DNA from 2 places in the Kribbella sp. NPDC004875 genome. Region 1 is predicted to be linked to the other one. Evidence: predicted binding sites of a transcription regulator. Region 1 holds the regulator's gene; the other holds the start of a gene.

The links. The regulator HrcA, encoded in region 1, represses chaperone genes, less so after heat shock. The targets are predictions, from matches to a motif close to TTGGCACTCGNNNNNNNCGAGTGCCAA.
Region 2: groES (co-chaperone GroES) is a predicted target of HrcA. The motif match lies at 5,564-5,590, and genes of this name have one in related genera.

The regions. Positions count from the first base shown of each region.
Region 1 is NZ_JBIALI010000008.1:206,510-216,454, reverse strand. Features, by position in the region: gene ACFYRH_RS37140 (DUF3376 domain-containing protein) at 1-2,525, shown strand, start outside; gene ACFYRH_RS37135 (DUF3097 domain-containing protein) at 2,500-3,324, opposite strand; gene ACFYRH_RS37130 (NCS1 family nucleobase:cation symporter-1) at 3,334-4,869, opposite strand; gene ACFYRH_RS37125 (MBL fold metallo-hydrolase) at 4,963-5,733, opposite strand; gene ACFYRH_RS37120 (EF-Tu/IF-2/RF-3 family GTPase) at 5,755-6,141, opposite strand; gene ACFYRH_RS37115 (ThuA domain-containing protein) at 6,235-6,876, shown strand; gene ACFYRH_RS37110 (Gfo/Idh/MocA family protein) at 6,861-7,964, shown strand; gene hrcA (heat-inducible transcriptional repressor HrcA) at 8,069-9,091, shown strand; gene dnaJ (molecular chaperone DnaJ) at 9,153-9,945, shown strand, end outside.
Region 2 is NZ_JBIALI010000001.1:2,250,270-2,260,214, forward strand. Features, by position in the region: gene ACFYRH_RS10990 (S8 family serine peptidase) at 1-1,289, shown strand, start outside; gene ACFYRH_RS10995 (helix-turn-helix domain-containing protein) at 1,888-2,676, opposite strand; gene ACFYRH_RS11000 (zinc-binding dehydrogenase) at 2,731-3,687, shown strand; gene ACFYRH_RS11005 (methyltransferase domain-containing protein) at 3,677-4,831, opposite strand; gene ACFYRH_RS11010 (peptidoglycan-binding protein) at 4,841-5,452, opposite strand; gene groES (co-chaperone GroES) at 5,722-6,018, shown strand; gene groL (chaperonin GroEL) at 6,159-7,778, shown strand; gene ACFYRH_RS11025 (GNAT family N-acetyltransferase) at 8,082-8,546, shown strand; gene shbA (RNA polymerase sigma factor ShbA) at 8,690-9,313, shown strand; gene ACFYRH_RS11035 (hypothetical protein) at 9,306-9,945, shown strand, end outside.

The DNA of each region.
Region 1 (9,945 bases):
GAGTGACACACGAGCTGGACCTGATCCGCCGGGCTTCCGGTGACTCGGACGCGCCCGGCCCACAGCCGTACGACGCTGTTCTCGCGGACCGCTGGCGGGAATTGTGCCGGCGCGGTGACGAGCGCCGGCGCGTGGTGGTCGACGTGATCGCCGGCACCAGCGCGGGCGGTCTGAACGGCTCGCTCCTGGCCACCGCGATCGCGAACGGCTCGACCCTCGACCCGGACGGCGCCGGCAAGAGCGAGGAGGCCGACGGCCCGTGGCTGCGACGGAAATGGGTCGCCCTCGGCTCGCTCGACGTCGGCAAGCTGGTGCCGTCCGCGGGCGCGAAGTCGACGTCGGTGCTGGACGGCAAGTACTTCCTGCGGCAGCTCGAGGAGTTGCTCAAAGGTGTCGCCGACGCGGGCGAGAGCAAGGCCGAGGAGCCGGTGACGCTGTTCGTGACGGCGTCCGGTCTCGGGGTGCAGCAGTTCGAGGCGAAGGACGCGGCGGGCCAGGCGTTCGTCGTACCCGACCATCGGTATCTGTACGGCTTCACGAGTGAGGACGCGCCGACGTACGACGGTGCGGCGCGGACGTTCACCGTCGAGGACAAGAACGGGTTGAAGGACACCGAGTTGCTCGCCCGCGCGGCGCGGGCGTCGGCGTCGTTCCCGGCCGCGTTCGGGCCGGTGCTGGAGACACCGGAGCTCGCCGCGCAGCCGCCGCGGATCCAGCCGGGTCCGGCGGAGTCCGGCTCCTGGCTGGTCGACGGCGGCGTGCTCGACAACGCGCCGTTCGGCCCGGTCCTCGACGTGGTCGCCCGGCGGCCGGTGAACGGCAAGGCGAGCCGCTACGTGCTGTACGTCGTCCCGTCGGCCGGAATCGGTCGCGCGTCGACGGCGCTGGCGGGGGCGAAGGAGCCGAGCTGGCGGGTCGCGGCGTTGTCCGCGGTGCAGTTCCCGCGCGAGGTGGACTTCCGTTCCGACGTCGAGCAACTGGAGCGGTTGCTCCTCGAGGCGGACGCATCCTGGTCGGACACCCAGCGGCTCTTCGATCGTTGCCTAAAGCAACCTGATGAGCGGGCCCGGCTGCAGGCCGCTGCGACGGCGCTGCAGCCGGCCTACTCGCGTGGCCGGGCGGTGGGTGGAGTGTGGGAGGCGGTGACCATCGCCAGCCACGACCAGTCGACGGTGCTGGACGCGGCGACCGCGTTGTCGGAGCCGGAGATCGACGAGATCCTCGCGACCGAGCATCCCTGGGTGCCGGACCCGGACGGTTCGACGGCCGCGGTGCGCGATGATGCCGACGGCAATCCGAGCTGGCTGTGGGGGACCGGTGCGGCTGAGCGGACCGTGCGGTTGATCCTGCGCTCGCTGCGGTTCCGGATCAGCGCGGCCGCGTCGGAAGATCGCGCCGAGCTGGACAAACAGCTGTCCGCGGCGAGTGACTGCCTGCTGAAGGTGCAGGCGGTCCGCGACGCTCTCGACGTACAGCTGGCTGCGGCGCATCTCGATCTGCGGCCGGCCGGTGGCGCTGAAGCGGTCGCGGTCGGACTGAACGACATCTTCGAGCAGTTGCAGATCCAGCGCGCCCTCGGTGACGCGTTCACCGAGCTGATCGCGGTGATCGATCGGCAGCTCGTCGACATCGCGCTCGAGGTGGAGATCGTGTCCCGCTGTACGTCGGCCCGGACGCCGCAGCAGCGCAGCGCACCGTTCCAGTTCCTTCGGCTCGGGCCGGACATCCCGCTCGCCGTCCTCGACGAACTGCAGGAAGGCTCGATCGCGAACCAGCTCAGCGAACGGATCCTGTACGGCAGCCAGGTCGGGCACTTCGGCGCATTCGGCGCGGCCGACTGGCGGCGGTGGGACTGGCTGATGGGCCGGCTGCACTGCGTCGCACACCTCGGCTCGATGCTCGGCGCGGACGTGGACTGGATCCGTGACACGCAGCGACACGTGCTGCAGGCCGAGGGCTGGGAGCTGCGCGCGGTCGCCGAGCGGATCGAACGGCTGGCCCGTGACTTCCCGATCGAGGCCGGGATGGGCGCGCTGGTGACGATGCGGGACGAACTGAACGCGTCGCCGGAAGGCCGGGCGATCACCAAGGGCATCGCGGACCGGATGGTCGACGTCTCCGGCGGTCTCGGTCCGCAGGTCGGCAACTGGGTGAGGGCGACCGCGGGCCGCAAGGAGCAGCCGAAGTCGTGGCTGCTGCGGACCGCGCGCTGGTTCACCGAGCCGGCCCGGCAGACGCTGTGGGGGCGGTTGGTGCGCGACGCGAAGCTGAGTCCGGCGCACCGGCCGCCGATCTTCGAGCCGTGGTTGCCTGCGGCAACAGCTGCGGTGGGCGTGGTGCTGCTGATCGTGTCCGGTCTGGTCGACTCGGTCCGCGTCCTGGCCGCCGTACTCGCCGGGGCCGTGCTCGCGCTGAGCGCCGTACTCGGCGTGGTCACCTGGTACGTACGGCGGGCGCGCCGGCGGATCCGCGCGTGGCTGGAGACGCGGATGCCGGAGATCAGTCCAGAGTCACGAAGTCGATGAGTTCCTCGACCCGGCCGAGCAGCGCCGGGTCGAGGTCGGCGAAGCTGTTCACCTTGGACAGGATGTGTTTCCAGGCCGCGGCCACGTCGGCCTGGTCGGTGGCCGGCCAGCCGAACGCCTGCAGCACCCCCTTCTTCCAGTCCTGCCCGTGCGGCACCCGCGGCCAGGCCTTGATCCCGACCGCCGACGGTTTGACGGCTTCCCAGATGTCGATGAACGGGTGGCCGACCACCAGCACGTACGGGTTGCTCACCTGTGCCGCGATCTTGGATTCCTTCGAGCCCTCGACCAGGTGGTCCACGAGGACGCCGAGCCGCCGCCCGGGACCGGGCTGGAACCGGTTCACGATCGGGACCAGGTCGTCGACGCCTTCGAGGTACTCGACCACGACGCCCTCGATCCGCAGGTCGTCGCCCCAGACCTTCTCGACCAGTTCGGCGTCGTGCCGGCCCTCGACGTAGATCCGGCTGGCGCGGGCGACCTTCGCGCGGACGTTGTCGACGGCGACCGAGCCGGACGCCGTCCGGGTCTTCTTCGCCGGACCGGCCTTCTTCGGCGGCTTCAGGCTGACCGGTTTGCCGTCCAGCCAGAACCCGGGTCCGAGTGGGTAGGTGCGGATCTTGCCGTGCCGGTCCTCGAGATCGACCACGCCGTGCTCCCAGCGCACGATCGCGCCGACGAACCCGGAGCTGGGTTCCTCGATGACCATGCCCTTCTCGATCTCGACCTCGACGGTGCGCCCGTTCTTCGGCTTCCGCCAGTCGCCCGCCAGTACGTCGTTCCCATACCTGTCAGCCACCCGGCAATGTTAATAAGTGGGAGCCGCATGCGTGGCCGTTGACTGTCGGCTCGGCGCGGTGAGTGTGAGCGCGAGGTACGCCAGGCAACCGACGACCAGGCCGACCGCCCACGAGTAGTCGTACAGCGGCTTGAGGAACGGGATCAGGCCGTCCTGCGGGAACGGGCCGGCGCCCGGGTTCGAGTACGCGCCACCGACGGCGAGCAGCGAGCCCAACAGGGTCGCGACGACACCGCGCCAGTTCCAGCCGGCGGCGTACCAGTAGCGGCCGTTCGGTTGGTACAGGTCGGCCAGGAACAGGTTGGTCCGGTCGATCAGCCAGTAGCCCGCGATCAGCACGCCGGCCACGGACGCGAGCAGACCGCCGTAGAACGACAGCCAGACGAAGATGTAGATCGACGGGTCCGAGATCAACCGCCAGGGCTGGATCACGATGCCGATCACGCCGGTCAGCAGCCCCGCGGTCTTGAAGTTCAGCCAGCGCGGCAACGCGTTCGCGAAGTCGTACGACGGACTCACGACGTTGGCCGCCACGTTGCAGGACATCGTCGCGAGGATCGCCATCACCAGCCCGATCGTGACCACCACCGGGTTCTCGAACCGGCGGGTGAGCTCGACCGGGTCCCAGATCGCCGAGCCGTACAGCACGACGGTCCCGGAGGTGGTGATGATCGAGACCAGCGCGATGAACGACATCGTGGTCGGCAGGCCGATCACCTGGCCCCAGACCTGCGCGCGCTGGCCCTTCCCGAACCGGGTGAAGTCCGGCATGTTCAGCGACAGCGTCGCCCAGAACGCGATCATGCCCATCAGCGACGGCGCGAAGATCTTCCAGAAGTCGGCGTCCCAGCCGAGCTTGGACGGCTGCGACAGGATCGGCCCGAACCCGCCGGCCTTCACCAGGATCGCGACCATCAGCGCCACGAACGCGACCGTCACCAGCGGCGCCGCCCAGTTCTCGAACCGGCGCAGACCCTCGATGCCGCGGAAGATCAGCACCATCTGCAGCGCCCAGAAGAACAAGAAGCTGAGCCACATCGTCCACGGGTGACCGCCGATCGCGGCCGCGTCGGTCCAGCCCTTGCCGAACAGCTCGCCGACGATCACGTAGATCGCCTGTCCGCCGATCCAGGTCTGGATCCCGAACCAGCCGCAGGCGATGAATGCCCTCAGCAACGCCGGGAAGTTCGCGCCGCGGACGCCGTAGAAGGCGCGCGCGAACACCGGGAACGGGATGCCGTACTTCGTCCCCGCGTGACTGTTCAGCAGCAGCGGGACCAGCACGATCAGGTTCCCGAGCGTGATGGTCAGGAACGCCTGCAGCCAGTTCATCCCGAGCGCGACCAGCCCGGACGCGAGCAGGTAGCTGGGGATGTTGTGCGCCATCCCCATCCACAGCGCCGCGTAGTTGTACGTCGTCCAGGTCCGCTCCGGCAACCGCGTCGGCGCGAGCTCGGCGTTGGCGTACGGACTGCCGGCGAGGGCCTCGGGATCGGTTAGCTCAACGCGTCCGTCGGAGTGCACGGTCTGCTCGGTCGTGACCACAGGTCCCACCTCATCCGGTTGGGCGAAGTCCGTTCCGAACAAGTTGCGCGACGACAGTTGTCCGTGTCAACGGACAACTAGGCAATGGCAGGCTCAGCTCGGGCCGAGGAGCGGGAGGCTCGGGCGTTGCGGCGTACCGAGGGCCTGGTAGCCGCGACGGATCGCGTCCTGGAGCTTCTCGACCGGCCAGGGCCAGTCCTCGGTGTGCTTGAGCGCGTCGTCGAGCGAGGTGCCGGCGTGGTGCAGGGTCGAGATCGTGTTCGCGACCTTCCCGAGGTCGATCGCCTGGTCGGTGGCGAACTCGACATCCACGACCGCGCCGTGCCCGGGGACGATCTGCGCGCCCTGCGGCATCATCCCGACCACGGCCTGGATGGTGTCCGGCCATTCCAGCGGGAACGAGTCCGCGCCGTACGACGGGGGCGCCGACTCCTCGAGCAGGTCGCCGACGAAGAACACGTCCACATCCGGCACGGCGACGACGGCGTCGCCGGAGGTGTGCGCGTTACCGACGTACAGCAGCTCGACGCGGCGGTCGCCGAGGTCGATCACCTTCGCCGCCGCGAACGTCGTACCCGCGAGGTTCTCCTCGGCGGCCGCGTTCTCGTGCAGGTAGACCTCGGCGTCGATGAACACGCTGTTGCCGGCCACGTGGTCGAAATGGGCATGCGTGTTGACGACCCACTTCACCGGTACGTCGGTCAGCTCGCGGATGTGCTCGCGGAGCTGCTCGGCCTCCTCGGTGGTGGCCCGGGTGTCGATCACCACGGCACCGTCGGATCCGGCGACCAGGCCGATGTTCAGGTCCCACTCGTCGTACCGGCGGACCCACGTGCGGTCACCGATCTCGGTCCACGTACTCATGCCCCCGACACTACTTGGGCGCTACTTGCTGAGTACGTCGCCCCTCGTGACCTGGTCCCGCTTGACACCGCGGAGCAGCAGCCCGACGTTGTCGCCGGCCGTCGCGGTCCGCGCGGTCTTGCGCAACATCTCGACGCCGCTCACCTCGACCTGCAGCAGCGGCTGCCCGGCCCGGCTGATCATCACCTGCTCGCCGACCGACACGGTGCCGGCCTGCACCCGCCCGGTCACTACGGTGCCGCGCCCGGTGATCGAGAACACGTCCTCGACCGCCATCCCGAACGACCCCACCGGCAAGGTGTCCTGCGGCCGCGGCGGCTGCGGGAACGCCCCAGGCTGCGCGTGCCCGCGGGCCAGCATCTCCTGCGGATCCATCGAATTCGACCGCTTCCAGAACTTCCAGCCCATCCCTTGAGAGTAGTTCTTGGCAAGGCCTCTTCGGCGGACCTAGAGTCGCAAGTGTTCCGAACGGAATTCCGAAACTTTCGAAGGGTGGCCGGTGTGACGACACGACGTGCGGTGGTGGTCAGGGGTGGCTGGGAAGGTCACTCCCCGGTCGAGGCGACCGACCTGTTCATCCCCTTCCTGAAGGAGAACGGTTACGAGGTGACCGTTTCCGACAGCACCGCGGCGTACCTGGAGCTGGACGGCGTCGACCTGGTGCTGCAGTGCGTGACGATGAGCGACATCGAGCCCGAGCATTTCAAGGGTCTGGAGGCCGCGATCCGGCGCGGCACCGGGTTCGCGGGCTGGCACGGCGGGATCGCCGACTCGTTCCGGAAGAACGTGGACTACAGCTTCATCACCGGCGGGCAGTTCATCTCGCACCCGCACGGTTTCACGGACTACCGGGTCGACATCGTCGCCGACCATCCGATCGTCGAGGGCATCAAGCACTTCGACGTGCACACCGAGCAGTACTACATCCACTACGACCCGACCAACACGGTGCTGGCCACCACGACGTTCGAGTCGCACCCGGACTACCCGTGGATCGAGGGCGCCGTGATGCCGGCCGTCTGGACCCGCACCTGGGGCGAGGGCAAGGTCTTCGTCTGCACCGTCGGCCACAAGCTGGACGACCTGGAGACGCCCGAGGTCCGCACCATCATCGAACGGGGGCTGCTGTGGGCGAGCAAGTGACCAACATCGGCATCGTCGGCACCGGCGTCATCTCCGGCACGTACCTCGACCACCTGGGCAAGCTCCCCGGTGTCGACGTGGTCGCGGTCGCCGACCTGGACGTTTCCCGCGCGCAGGCGATCGCCGAGAAGCACCCGAGCATCCGCGCGTTGTCCCCGGCCGAGTTGTACGCCGCCGACGACGTCGAGATCGTCCTCAACCTGACCATCCCGGCCGCGCACGCCCCCGTGCACCAGGCAGCGATGGAAGCCGGCAAGCACGTGTACGGCGAGAAGCCGCTCGCCGTCGACCGCAGCGAGGCCGAGCCGTTGCTCAAGTACGCCGCCGCGAACAACCTCCGGGTCGGCTGCGCACCGGACACCGTGCTCGGCACGGGCACCCAGACCGCCCGAGCAGTCATCGACCGTGGCGACATCGGCGTACCGCACGCTGCTTTCGCGGCCTTCACCACGCCGGGTCACGAGCTGTGGCACCCGGCGCCGGAGTTCTACTACCAGCCCGGTGGTGGCCCGGTGCTCGACATGGGGCCGTACTACGTGACCAGCCTGGTCACGCTGCTCGGTCCGGTACGTCGGGTCACCGCACGCGCCGGCCAGTCGAAGCAGGAACGCGAGATCCACTCGGGCCCGCGGGCGGGTACCAAGTTCCCGGTAGAGGTGCCGACGCACGTCACCGGCGTACTGGAGCACGAGTCCGGTGCGCTGACGACCGTGCTGATGTCCTTCGACGTCTGGGCGGCCCGGCTGCCGCGGATCGAGGTCCACGGGACCGAAGGCAGCCTGTCGGTGCCGGACCCGAACGGCTTCGACGGCACCGTCGAGATCGCGACGGCCGCGCAGCGCGAGTGGACCGAGGTCCCGGTCGCCGGTGGGTACGCCGGGGCGGGGCGCGGCGTCGGCGTCGCGGACATGGCGCGCGCACTGCGTCGCGGCGAGCCACACCGCGCTGACGGAGCGTTGGCGTACCACGTGCTCGACGTCCTCGAGTCGCTGCTCGAGGCGGCAGTCCAGGACCAGCCCGTGGACGTCGCGAGTACGGTCGAGCGTCCGGCCGCCGTACCGTTGGGAGCGTCCCCCGAGACCGCCTGAGACCCGCCCCACGCCGCCACGCGTCAGTGCGAGCTCCTACGGCTCGGTAGACTGGCACTCGGAACTTTCGAGTGCCAGTGTCGATCGAGAGAGGGTGTGCGCGCGTGCTGGACGAACGCAAGCTTGATGTGCTCCGCGCCATCGTCGAGGACTACGTGGCGACCCACGAGCCGGTCGGGTCGAAGACGCTCGTGGATCGCCACAACCTCGGGGTGTCCCCGGCCACCGTGCGTAACGACATGGCTGCGCTGGAGGAGGAGGGGTACATCACCCAGCCACACACCAGCGCGGGCCGGATCCCGACCGACGCCGGGTACCGGCTGTTCGTGGACAAGCTGAGTACGGTGAAGACGCTGTCGGCCGCCGAGAAGCGGGCGATCACGTCGTTCCTGGCCGGCGCGGTGGACCTCGACGACGTCGTCCGGCGGACGGTCCGGCTGCTCGCGCAGATCACCCGCCAGGTCGCCGTCGTGCAGTACCCGTCGCTGAACCGGTCGAGCGTCCGGCACATCGAGGTCGTCACGATGACCCCGCGCCGGTTGCTGCTGGTGCTGATCACCAGCAACGGCCGGGTCGAGCAGCGGCTCGTCGAGCACCCGCACGACGTCGAGGAACAGCTGATCGCGGACCTGCGATCCCGGCTGAACACAGTGCTGGCCGGCCAGCGCCTGACCGATGCGGCCACGTCCCTGGCCGGTGTCCCGGAGCTGTTCGCGCCGGCCGACCGGTCGCTGGTCGCGTCGATCGTCACCACGCTGCTCGAGGCGTTCACCGACGAGGTCGGCGAGCAGCGGATCGCGGTCGGCGGCGCCGCCAACCTGACCCGGTACGGCGACGACTTCGACCGGAACGTCAAGCCGGTGCTGGAGGCGCTCGAAGAGCACGTCATCCTGCTGAAGCTGCTCGGCGAGGCCACCAACCCGCAGACCCTGACGGTCCGGATCGGGCACGAGAACCCGTTCGAGGAACTGGCCACCACCTCGGTGGTCGCGACCGGGTACGGGTCGAAGTCGGAGGCGCTGGCCACCCTCGGCATCGTCGGCCCGACCCATATGGACTACCCGAGCACGATGGGCGCCGTGCGCGCCGTCGCGCGCTACGTCAGCCAGATCCTGGCCGACTCCTAATCGAGGGGGAGTAGGCGATGGACCATCACACACCCCCTAAACACAACCCCTGGTCTGGAGTATGAGCACCGATTACTACGCCGTCCTAGGTGTCAGCCGCGACGCCTCACCGGACGAGATCAAGAAGGCGTACCGCAAACTGGCACGCCAGTACCACCCGGACGTGAACGACTCCGAGGACGCCCACCAGAAGTTCCAGGAGATCGGCCGCGCCTTCCAGGTGCTCAGCGACCCGCAGAAGCGGCAGATGCACGACCTCGGCGGCGATCCGTTCGCGACCGCCGGGGCCGGCGGGCCGGGCGGCGCGGGGTTCGGTCAGGCGTTCACGTTCACCGACATCATGGACGCGTTCTTCGGCCAGACCGGCGGGGCCACCCGCGGGCCGCGGCCGCGGACCCGGCGCGGCCAGGACGCGCTGATCCCGCTCCGGATCGATCTCGCCGAGGCGGCCTTCGGGACGACCCGCGAGCTCAAGGTCGACACCGCGGTCCTCTGCCCGACCTGTAGCGGGTCCGGCGCGGCGGCCGGCTCCGAGCCGGTGACCTGCGAGATCTGTCACGGGCGCGGCGAGGTGACGCATACGCAGCGGTCGTTCCTCGGCGAGGTCCGGACGATGCGCCCGTGCCCGAACTGCCGCGGCTACGGGACCACGATCCCGAACCCGTGCGTCGAGTGCTCCGGCGACGGTCGCGTCCGCTCCCGGCGTACCGTCACGGTCAAGATCCCCGGCGGCGTCGACAGCGGCACCCGGGTGCAGCTGTCCGGTCAGGGCGAGGTCGGCCCCGGCGGCGGTCCGGCCGGCGACCTGTACGTCGAGATCGAGGTCGAGCCGCACGACATCTTCACCCGCAACG
Region 2 (9,945 bases), on a different contig from region 1:
AGGCGGGCAAGGCGGTGCCGAACGCGAACGTCGACCTGCGCGACCAGAACGGTTGGCTGGCCCAACGGGTCATGACCGATGCCGAAGGCAAGTACCGGTTGCAGTTGATGACGGGGCGGCAGTACAAGCTCTCGGTGCTGGCCGAGCCGGGGTACGACGCGCTTCCGGATCAGACCGTGAAGTTGACGACCGACCGGCAGGAGCTGGCGCTGCGGACCACGCTGTCGGGCGGTGTGATCAACGTGCCGTCGACGGTGTCGTCGAGGCCAGGCAAGCCGGTGCAGGTTGCGCTGCGCAACGACGGCGACGCACCGCTGAACTGGCGGGCGCGGCTGTCGGTCCCGGGCGCTGCCGGGGCGGCGCCGGGAACCGAGCTGTCCAAGATCCTGTTCGGCAAGGCGACGACCGCGGTCGAGGAGGTCGACGGGCAGTACTGGGCCACGGACCTGCTCGGGCAGAGCATCGTCCAGGTGACCGCGGGCGGTGACCCGACCGGCGCGGTGATCCCGATGGCCCCGATCGCCAAGGCTGTCGGTGCGGGTGACGCGCTGACGGTCGCGACCGATCTCGCCTGGGTGCCGGACCGGTCGCTGCTGTGCATGACGCTGTACCGGGTGACCACCGACATCGCCTGCGTCAACCCGGCGGCGCCGGAGAACGTCTCGCTGGTGCGGACCGGCTACCGCGCCGAGGTGCAGTTGGTCGGGCTCGCCTACGACGCGGACCAGGACCGGTTCTTCACCTCGGCGCAGGCTCAAATCGGTGGTTTCCAAGCGCAGATCCGGACGTTGACCGGTTTCGGGCACACCGATCCGGGCGAGCTGCTCGGTAGCTGCATGTATCCGCGGCAGGCCTCGGGACTCGGCTTCAACCCCGTGTCGCAGTCGCTCTGGTCGCACACCGAGGAGTACGGCGACGGGCTCGGGCACAACCAGTCCGTGTACCGGCAGATCGACCCGGCGACCTGCGCGGAACAGTCGTCGCTGACGATCCCGGAGTACTCCGTGGCGGGCCTGCCCGGGACTTCGGTGGATCTCGACCCGCAGGGCAACCTGATCACGACGTTCCTCGCCGGCACGGCGTTGATGACGGTTGCGACGCCGGACCCGATCGCCGCGCAGCCGCGGTGGGCTTCGGTTCCGGAGGACTCCGGGACCCTGGCGAAGCGGGCGCGGACGACGATCCCGGTCAACGTCACCTGGCCGGACGGGGTGTCGCAGCTGACGCTGACGATTCGTGGGAACGGAGGTGCTCAACCCGTTCGCACGGTGACCATCAAGCGTCCGTAAGGACGGGAGCGCGTGGGTGCGTGGCTTCGGCTGCGCACCCACCACGGTTGCAGAGGCCTGGGGGTGTTGCGCACCGCTGGCTCCCCAGGCGAACGGTTAGCGGCAACCGGTTCCACTGATCAGCGTGCCCAACCCAGGTGAACGATGGACCTGGGTTGGGTGACGCGTGGTCAACGGACACCGGCGTTCAGCGCCGAAGGCCGGTTCAGCCATGTGGACTGCGGACGGGAAGTGGGGACTGCAGACAGGTAATACCGGGTTCGCAGTCCCGAGTACCTGTGCCAACCCCAAGCGAGAACCGCCTGTCGAACCTCACCGTGCCAGAGCTCCTCACCACCCGGTCGCCCGGATTCAGGCTGATCGACGTGCCGAGCACCGCGAGTGCCCCACTGAGCACGCCCCACTGAGCACGCCCCACTGAGCACGCCCCACTGAGCACGCCCCACTGAGCACGCCCCGCGACGCACGCAGCTGACCACTGGAATCCCTCGCCCAGCGTCCGACTCAGGACGCTAGTGGCGGGTCTCCGGGGAGCGCAGCAACGGACGCAGCACCTCGTCCGTCGGCAAGTCACCCGGAGACCCGCTCGCGAGGTCGATCATATGTTCGAATACGGGTCGAGCGCAAGTCCCGATTGTGCGGCCCGGTGCCGGCCGGGGGTGGTGCCGACGACGGCCGCGAAGGCGGCGATGAATCCGCTCGGGTTCGCCCAGCCGCAGGCGTGGGCGACGTACGTCGTGTCGTGGCCGGCGGCGAGCAGGACCAGAGCATGGTAGATCCGGAGCTGGGTTCGCCACTCGTAGAAGGTCATGCCGAGTTCGTTGTGGAAGAGCCGGCTGAGGGTGCGGGCCCCGGCGCCGGCGCTGCGGCCGAGTTCGGCGAGTGAGGTGTTGTCGGCCGGGTTCTCGCGGAGCAGCCTTGCGATGGTTCGCAGGCGGTCGTCCTGTGGCTCGGGGAGTTGGAGTGGTTGCTCCGTCGCTTCGTGGAGTTCGTCGACGAGGACGCGTTGGAGGCGGGTTCGGGCCTGGCTGTCGAGGTGGCGGCTGGTCAGGGCGAGCAGGACCTCGCGGGCGAGGCCCGAGGCCAGGAAGACCGCGGGGCGGTTCGGGACTCGTCGGGCCAGCGCGGTCGGCAGGAAGACGATGCGCATGTCGGTCTCGCCGTGAGCGCGATGATGGTGCGAGAAGCCGGCGGGGGTCCAGGCGACCCGGTTCGCGGGCACGATCGAGGTGCCGTGGTCGGTGTGCACGGACAGGACACCGCGGGCGGCGTACACCAGGTGTCCTTCGTCGTGGGTGTGCACGGAGCTCGTGCCGCCCGACGTCCACTGGTGGGCGCCGGCGGACGGGAAGAATTCCGACCGGTCAGGTTGGCGGCCATCGGGCATAGCTTGGCATTCTATCGGTGGTCGGCCAGGTCGCTCCGGACGCATCGTGGACGCATGACGACGACGATGCGTGCCGCGGTCTGTGTCCGCGCTGGTGGTCCCGAGGTGCTAGAGATTCGCGAGTTGCCGGTGCCGGCGGTTCGGGACGGCTGGAGTCTGGTCCGGGTCCGGGCGGCCGGGCTGAACCGGTCGGAGCTGCGGACCCGCCAAGGGCACTCGCCGAGCGTGAGCTTTCCGCGGGTGCTCGGCATCGAGTGCGTCGGCGTCGTCGCGGTGTCGACCGATCCCGCCGTACCGGAAGGGGTGACGGTCGCGGCGGTGATGGGGGAGATGGGACGGCAGTACGACGGGGGCTGTGCGGAGTACGCGTTGTTGCCGAACGCATCGTTGATGCCGCTCGACACCTCCTTGCCGTGGGACGTTCTGGCCGCGCTGCCGGAGACGTATCTGACCGCGTTCGGGGCGCTCGAAGCGGTGGGGATCGAGGCGGGCGGCCGGCTGCTGATCCGCGGCGGGACGTCGTCGGTCGGGATGGCGGCCGCGTCGATCGCGCGCGCGTACGGCGTCGAGACCGCGGTGACGACCCGGCGTGCCGCCAAGGCCGGCGGGTTGACGGCGGAGCACGTGATCATCGACGACGATGGACCGTTGGCGCTGCCGTGGCCGGACGGGCCGTCGTACGTTCTGGATCTGGTCGGGGCGCGGACGGCGGTCGAGTCGTTGCGCCTCGTCGCGCCAGGCGGGACGGTGTGCGTGGCGGGTTCGCTCAGTGGGTGGCTGATCGAGAACTTCGAGCCGATCGCGATGATCCCCAGTGGTACGCGGCTGACGGCTTTTCACAGCGAGACGATGAAGGGGCGGGCCGACGTACTGCAGCGAATCGTCGGTGAGGTCGAGGCCGGGGTCTACGCGCCCAATGTGGATCGCGTGTTCGATCTGCAGGACATCAGCGCGGCGCACCGGTACATGGAGAACGACGAGGCGACGGGGAAGGTCGTCGTCAGGATGTGATGCGGCGGCACGAGTAGGCGACGGCGTCCCGGTCGATCCGCGTGATGATCAGCGTCGCGGACGCCGAGCCCTTCGGTGCGAGCTTCTTGCGCAGCTGGGCCGGGTCGAGGTCCACACCGCGCCTCTTGATCTCCAGCGTGCCGATGCCCTGGCTGCGCACCCAGGAACGCAGCGCCTTCTCCTTGTACGGCAGCTCCTCCAGCACCTCGTACGCCGAGCCGAGCGGCGTCGGGACGTACTGCGCTGCGGTGACGTAAGCAATGCGCGGATCCAGAAGCCAGCCGTCCACCGCTGCAGCCACTGCGGTGACCAGACCGGCCCGGACGACCGCACCGTCGGGCTCGTAGATGTACCGACCGACCGGACCGACCTCAGCGTCCGGTGCGTCGGTGACGGTCGCCGCACTGGGCAGCAGAGTGGCGCGCCGGGTGATCCCGTTGGCGAGCGAACCGGACCACAGCGCGGCCTCCTTCACCTCACCGGAGTCACTGACCCACTCCGCCTCGACACCGTCGGGGACCGCGTCGTGCGGGATGCCCGGTGCGACCTTGACACAAGCAGTCCGCTCCAGCAGCCCGGTCACGAACGACCAGGGCGGCGAGTAGGCGTTGTGATCGAACACGCGCCGCCCATCCGCCCGCCGCGCGGGGTCCGCGAACACCACGTCGTACGGCGTGAGGTCGGTCGCCTCGGCCTCGCCGACCAGCACGTCTCCGGGGAGGCCGAGGGCGGACAGGTTGGCGCGGGCGGTGGCTGCGGTCTCGGGGTCGCGCTCGACACCGGTCACGCGCAGGCCGGCGCGGGCAGCACTGATGAGGTCGCCGCCGATGCCACAGCCCAGGTCGACCACGCCGGCGCCCGGGAGGGTCGCTGCGATCCGTGCGGCGCGATGGGTGCCGACAGCGGTCCGGGTGGCCTGCTCGAGGCCGTCTGGGGTGAAGTACATCCGCTGCGCGTCCGGACCGAACTTGGCGACGGCACGGTGGCGCAACGCGGCCTGAGTGACCGCAGTCGTGACCAGCGTCGCGTCGTACCGGCGTCTGAGCTTCTCGACCAGTTGGAGTTCACGGCCGGGCTGGTAGTCCGCACATGCTGTGGCGAGGACCTCAGCGCCCGGCCCGTCGAGCAGCGCGGTAACAGTCACCCTGCAACTTTAGAGGGGACTCGAACAGCTCCTGCTCCAGCTGCGGGTTGCCATCGAGTACAGGCGCCAGTTCATGGCTGAGCGGGTCTTCGGGCCGTAGATGCCGTCCACGACGAGGTGGTGCCGCCGCTGGACCAGTTTGACCGCGGCCTGGGTCTTACTGCCGTAGAGCCCGTCGACGGCCAGCTTGGTGCCGTAGCAGAAGTTGAGATTGCGCTGGAGCACTTGGATCGCGGTCTCCGGGTCGCCGTACCGGTTGGAGCCGCGGTACGGGTTGTCGCCGTACATCAGGTTGCAGGTGGTGCTGGTGCTCGCGTAGATCGACGGCATCGGGATGCCCCAGCTGCGGTTCACCGGGACCAGCCGGGCGGCCCGGCACTGCGGGAGCGCGGCCGCGGCCTTCATCTCGGCGGCGGTTGCCTCGCGGGACTCCTCGGGCTGGTCGGCCTTCGCGTCCTTCCGGTCCTTCTGGGCCGGCGCGGTGGCGGGTGCGCCGGCGGCCGGGGAGTCGGATTTGGAGGCGTTGGCGGCGACCGCTCCGACCGCCACCGCGCCGACCGCGGCGAGGAGTGCGACGGTGCGGCCGGACAGCTTGGGCAGTGCCGGCAGCTTGAACGCCATGGCTCCTCCTGGGGGCCGTCCCTGAGACCGCTCTGAGAGAACGGTCGCATGCCGGCCGGGGTTTGACCACATTCCGTGCCGGGGCGATCACGGCGTCGGCGGCGAATTCCTTTGGCACTCGAGTTGACCGAGTGCTAATCGCGGCCTAGATTCGGTGTTGGCACTCTCCTAGTGAGGGTGCCAGCGGTCCGGCCCTTGACCCCCGCGACGGCAGGGGAACGCGACCACATGGGAAACAGACAAGCGAATTCGACCGTGGAGGTCAGCAAGTGTCGGTCACGATCAAGCCGCTCGAGGACCGCGTCCTCGTCGCGCCGCTCGAAGCCGAGCAGACCACGAAGTCCGGCCTGGTGATCCCGGACACCGCCAAGGAGAAGCCGCAGGAGGGCGAGATCCTCGCTGTCGGCCCGGGCCGGATCGACGACAACGGCAACCGCGTCCCGCTGGACGTCGCCGTCGGCGACAAGGTCATCTACTCCAAGTACGGCGGCACCGAGGTCAAGTACGACGGTCAGGACTACCTGATCCTGGGCGCCCGCGACATCCTCGCCGTCGTCAGCAAGTGACGAACCCCCGTTCCTGACCGACACCGCCCCGGAGCCACTGGCGCCGGGGCGGAGTGGGTTCCTGCCGGGCCGTCCCGGCCGGGAACGGCGCCCGTTCGGCACCTGCAACGTAGACATTCAGAAAAGGACTGGTTTTCTTCATGCCGAAGATCCTCGAGTTCGACGAGAACGCGCGGCGCGCCCTGGAGCGCGGCGTCGACAAGCTCGCGAACACGGTGAAGGTGACGCTGGGCCCGAAGGGCCGCTACGTCGTCCTGGACAAGAAGTGGGGCGCCCCGACCATCACCAACGACGGTGTCACCGTCGCCCGTGAGGTCGAGCTGGACGACCCGTTCGAGAACCTTGGTGCGCAGCTCACCAAGGAGGTCGCCACCAAGACCAACGACATCGCCGGTGACGGCACCACCACCGCGACGGTGCTGGCGCAGGCACTGGTGCACGAGGGCCTGCGGGCGGTCGCCGCCGGCGCCAACCCGATGGGCCTCAAGCGCGGTATCGAGGCGGCCGTCGAGGCCGTGTCGGCCAAGCTGGTGGACACCGCGAAGCCGGTCGACGACAAGGGCGACATGGCCCACGTCGCGACCATCTCCGCCCGCGACGCCGAGATCGGCGCGCTGATCGCGGACGCGTTCGACAAGGTCGGCAAGGACGGTGTGATCACCGTCGAGGAGTCGAACACCTTCGGGACCGAACTCGAGTTCACCGAGGGTATGCAGTTCGACAAGGGCTACATCTCGCCGTACTTCATCACCGACGCCGAGGCCGGCGAAGCGGTGCTGGAGGACCCGTACATCCTGATCCACCAGGGCAAGATCTCCGCGATCGCGGACCTGCTGCCGCTGCTGGAGAAGGTCGTGCAGTCCGGCAAGGCGCTGCTGATCATCGCCGAGGACGTCGAGGCCGAGGCGCTGTCCACCCTGGTGGTGAACAAGATCCGCGGCAACTTCACCTCGGTCGCCGTCAAGGCGCCGGGCTTCGGTGACCGCCGCAAGGCGATGCTGGAGGACCTGGCCGCGCTCACCGGCGCGCAGGTCGTGGCTCCCGAGGTCGGGCTGAAGCTCGACCAGGTCGGCCTCGAGGTGCTCGGTTCGGCCCGCCGGATCGTGGTCTCGAAGGACAACACGACCGTCGTCGAGGGCGCCGGCAAGGCCGACGACATCGACGGCCGGGTCAACCAGATCAAGGCCGAGATCGAGCGCACCGACTCCGACTGGGACCGCGAGAAGCTGCAGGAGCGGCTGGCGAAGCTGGCCGGTGGCGTCTGCGTGATCAAGGTCGGCGCGGCCACCGAGGTCGAGCTGAAGGAGAAGAAGCACCGGATCGAGGACGCCGTGTCCGCGACCCGGGCCGCGATCGAGGAGGGCATCGTCGCCGGTGGCGGCTCCGCTCTTGTGCACGCGGCCACGGTGCTCGACAAGGAGCTCGAGCTCGACGGTGACGAGGCGACCGGTGTCCGGATCGTCCGCAAGGCCGTCGTCGAGCCGCTGCGCTGGATCGCCGAGAACGGCGGCTACGAGGGCTACGTCGTGGTCGCCAAGGTGTCCGAGATGGAGTCCGGCAACGGCTTCAACGCGGCCACCGGCGAGTACGGCGACCTGCTCGGCAGCGGCGTCCTGGACCCGGTCAAGGTGACCCGGTCCGCGCTCGCCAACGCCGGCTCGATCGCCGCGCTCCTGCTGACGACCGAGACCCTGGTCGTCGACAAGCCCGAGGAAGAGGAGCCCGCCGCGGCCGGTCACGGCCACGGTCACGGCCACTGACCCTCAGGCAGTAGTTCGACAGCACGCAGTACCACAGCACCGCCCGGCAGCCCGGCTGCCGGGCGGTGCTGTGCGTTTCCGTACCGGCGCGGGTGGCCGGGGCGCGGGGCGTGGGGCGCGGGGCGGGAGTTGGTGCCGTGGACAGGAACTCGTGGGTGAGCACAGGAAATAACCTGTTGGCTGCCCCCGCCGCCTAGGCCAGGCCCCGGCTTCTGGTCAGTGCGGGCCGGGATGTGCCGGCAGCCGGCGCCGGTGGGTGGGGTGTGGGTTGGCGCTGGAGACAGGATCTGGTGGGGTAGGCGAGTGCTGATACGGGTGCGGGACGATGGTGACCTGGATGTCTGCGTGGAGCTGCTGCGGGCGGTGTACGAGCAGGCGGGGTACCCGATCAACTGGCCGGCCGACCCCCGCGTCTGGCTGACGCCGGAGTCGGCCCTCGGCTGCTGGGTCGCGGTCCAGGACGAGCAGGTCGTCGGTCACGTCGTACTGACGGCTGCCGGCGACGCCGCCGAGGTCGAGCGCCTGTACGTCGACCCGAAAGCGACCGGTCGCGGTATCGGGCGTCAACTCCTGCAGCACTGCGTGACGACCGCGGCCGAACTGGGCCGGAAGCTCTCGCTCGAAGTCGTCGACAACCGCGGCGCCGCCGTCCATCTCTATCGCAGGGCCGGGTGGGTCGAGGTCGGGCGGACGCCGATCGACTGGGGCGGACAGCACGCCACCGAGCTCATCCGCTTCAGCGCACCTCCCGACCGGCAGCCGGCCTGAGCGCCGGCGACGGGATCCGAACCGGCGAGTAGTGACAGATCGTGATCAACTGGCCGGAGGTGACCACGAATTGCCACTAGGCAAGTGAGGTTGAGAGCCGTACCATCTTTCAGGCTGACCGGTCCGACACGAGGGGGCGAGGGGTGACCGAGGTCCGAGTACCTGACACCCACGACCGGGTCGAGCTCAGGGATCTTGCCGCGCTGGCCGGCGACGGGGACCGCACAGCTCTCAACGACCTGCTCACCAGGGTGCGCGCTGTGGCGCATCGCTACGTACGGTCCCGTCTGTGGACCTATCCCGGCGGCGCCGACATGGTCGACGACGTCGCACAAGAGGTTTGCGTCGCGGTCTTCGGTGCACTCGGCCGGTACCGGGACGAGGGGAGGCCTTTCGAGGCTTTCGTCTACGGCATCGCGGCCCGCAAGGTCGCCGATGCCCAGCGTGCGTTCGCGGTCGCCGACGTCTCGACGCCGGACCTGCCGGACGGCGCGGACGAGTCACCGACACCGGAGGAGCGCGCGGTCCGGCAGTCCGAGGTCCAGCACATCATGGGCCTGCTGGACAAGCTGCCGGAGAAGCTGCGGGAGATCCTGCGCCTCCGGGTCGTCGCGGGGATGTCAGCCGAGGAGACCGGCCGGGCACTGGGCATGACACCGGGGGCGGTGAGGGTCGCACAGCATCGGGCGTTGAACACGCTCAGGGGGTACGTGGGGCATGAAGCACAGTCGGAACGAGGATCAGCAGGGGAGGGGCATCATGGCTGACCGGTTCGACCTGGACGCGATCGAGGCCGATGACGCACTGCTCGATCTGTTGGCCGCCGGAGGGGAGTCCGCCCGCGCGGCCGGCGAGCACGACCCGGCCGTCCAGCTGCTGGCCGATCTGCGGCTGGCGGTGGAGGTCGAGGACGAGCTCCCGGTGGAGACCATCGACGATCCGGAGAGCTTCCTGGCGCGCTGCGCGGCACTCAACCCGATCACCGACCCGTTCGCCCGCAAGGTGGCGACCCGTGGTCTGGCGCTCGGTGTCGCCGCGGTGGCCGCGCTGTCGGTCTCCGGGGTGGCCGCGGCGGTCACCGGTGACCCGTTGTCGCCGTACGAGAAGGTCATCGAGAAGATGGTCGACGCGGTCCGCCCGCAGACCAGCTTCCCGAAGGAGGAGCTCGACGGCCTGCCGGTCCTGGACAAGACCAAGATCGTCAAGGTCGCCAAGGACTACCAGAAGATCAAGGCGGAGCACGGCGCGCAGACCGGCGGCAAGGACGGCTCCACGCTGGCCGACGACCCGAACGCCCGCACGATCCCGGTGATGCCGCCGCTGGTCACGCCGCCGGAGAAGCCGCTGGCGATCTTGGATCAGAAGCAGGTCGGCCCGACCGACCCGGCGAAGACCCAGG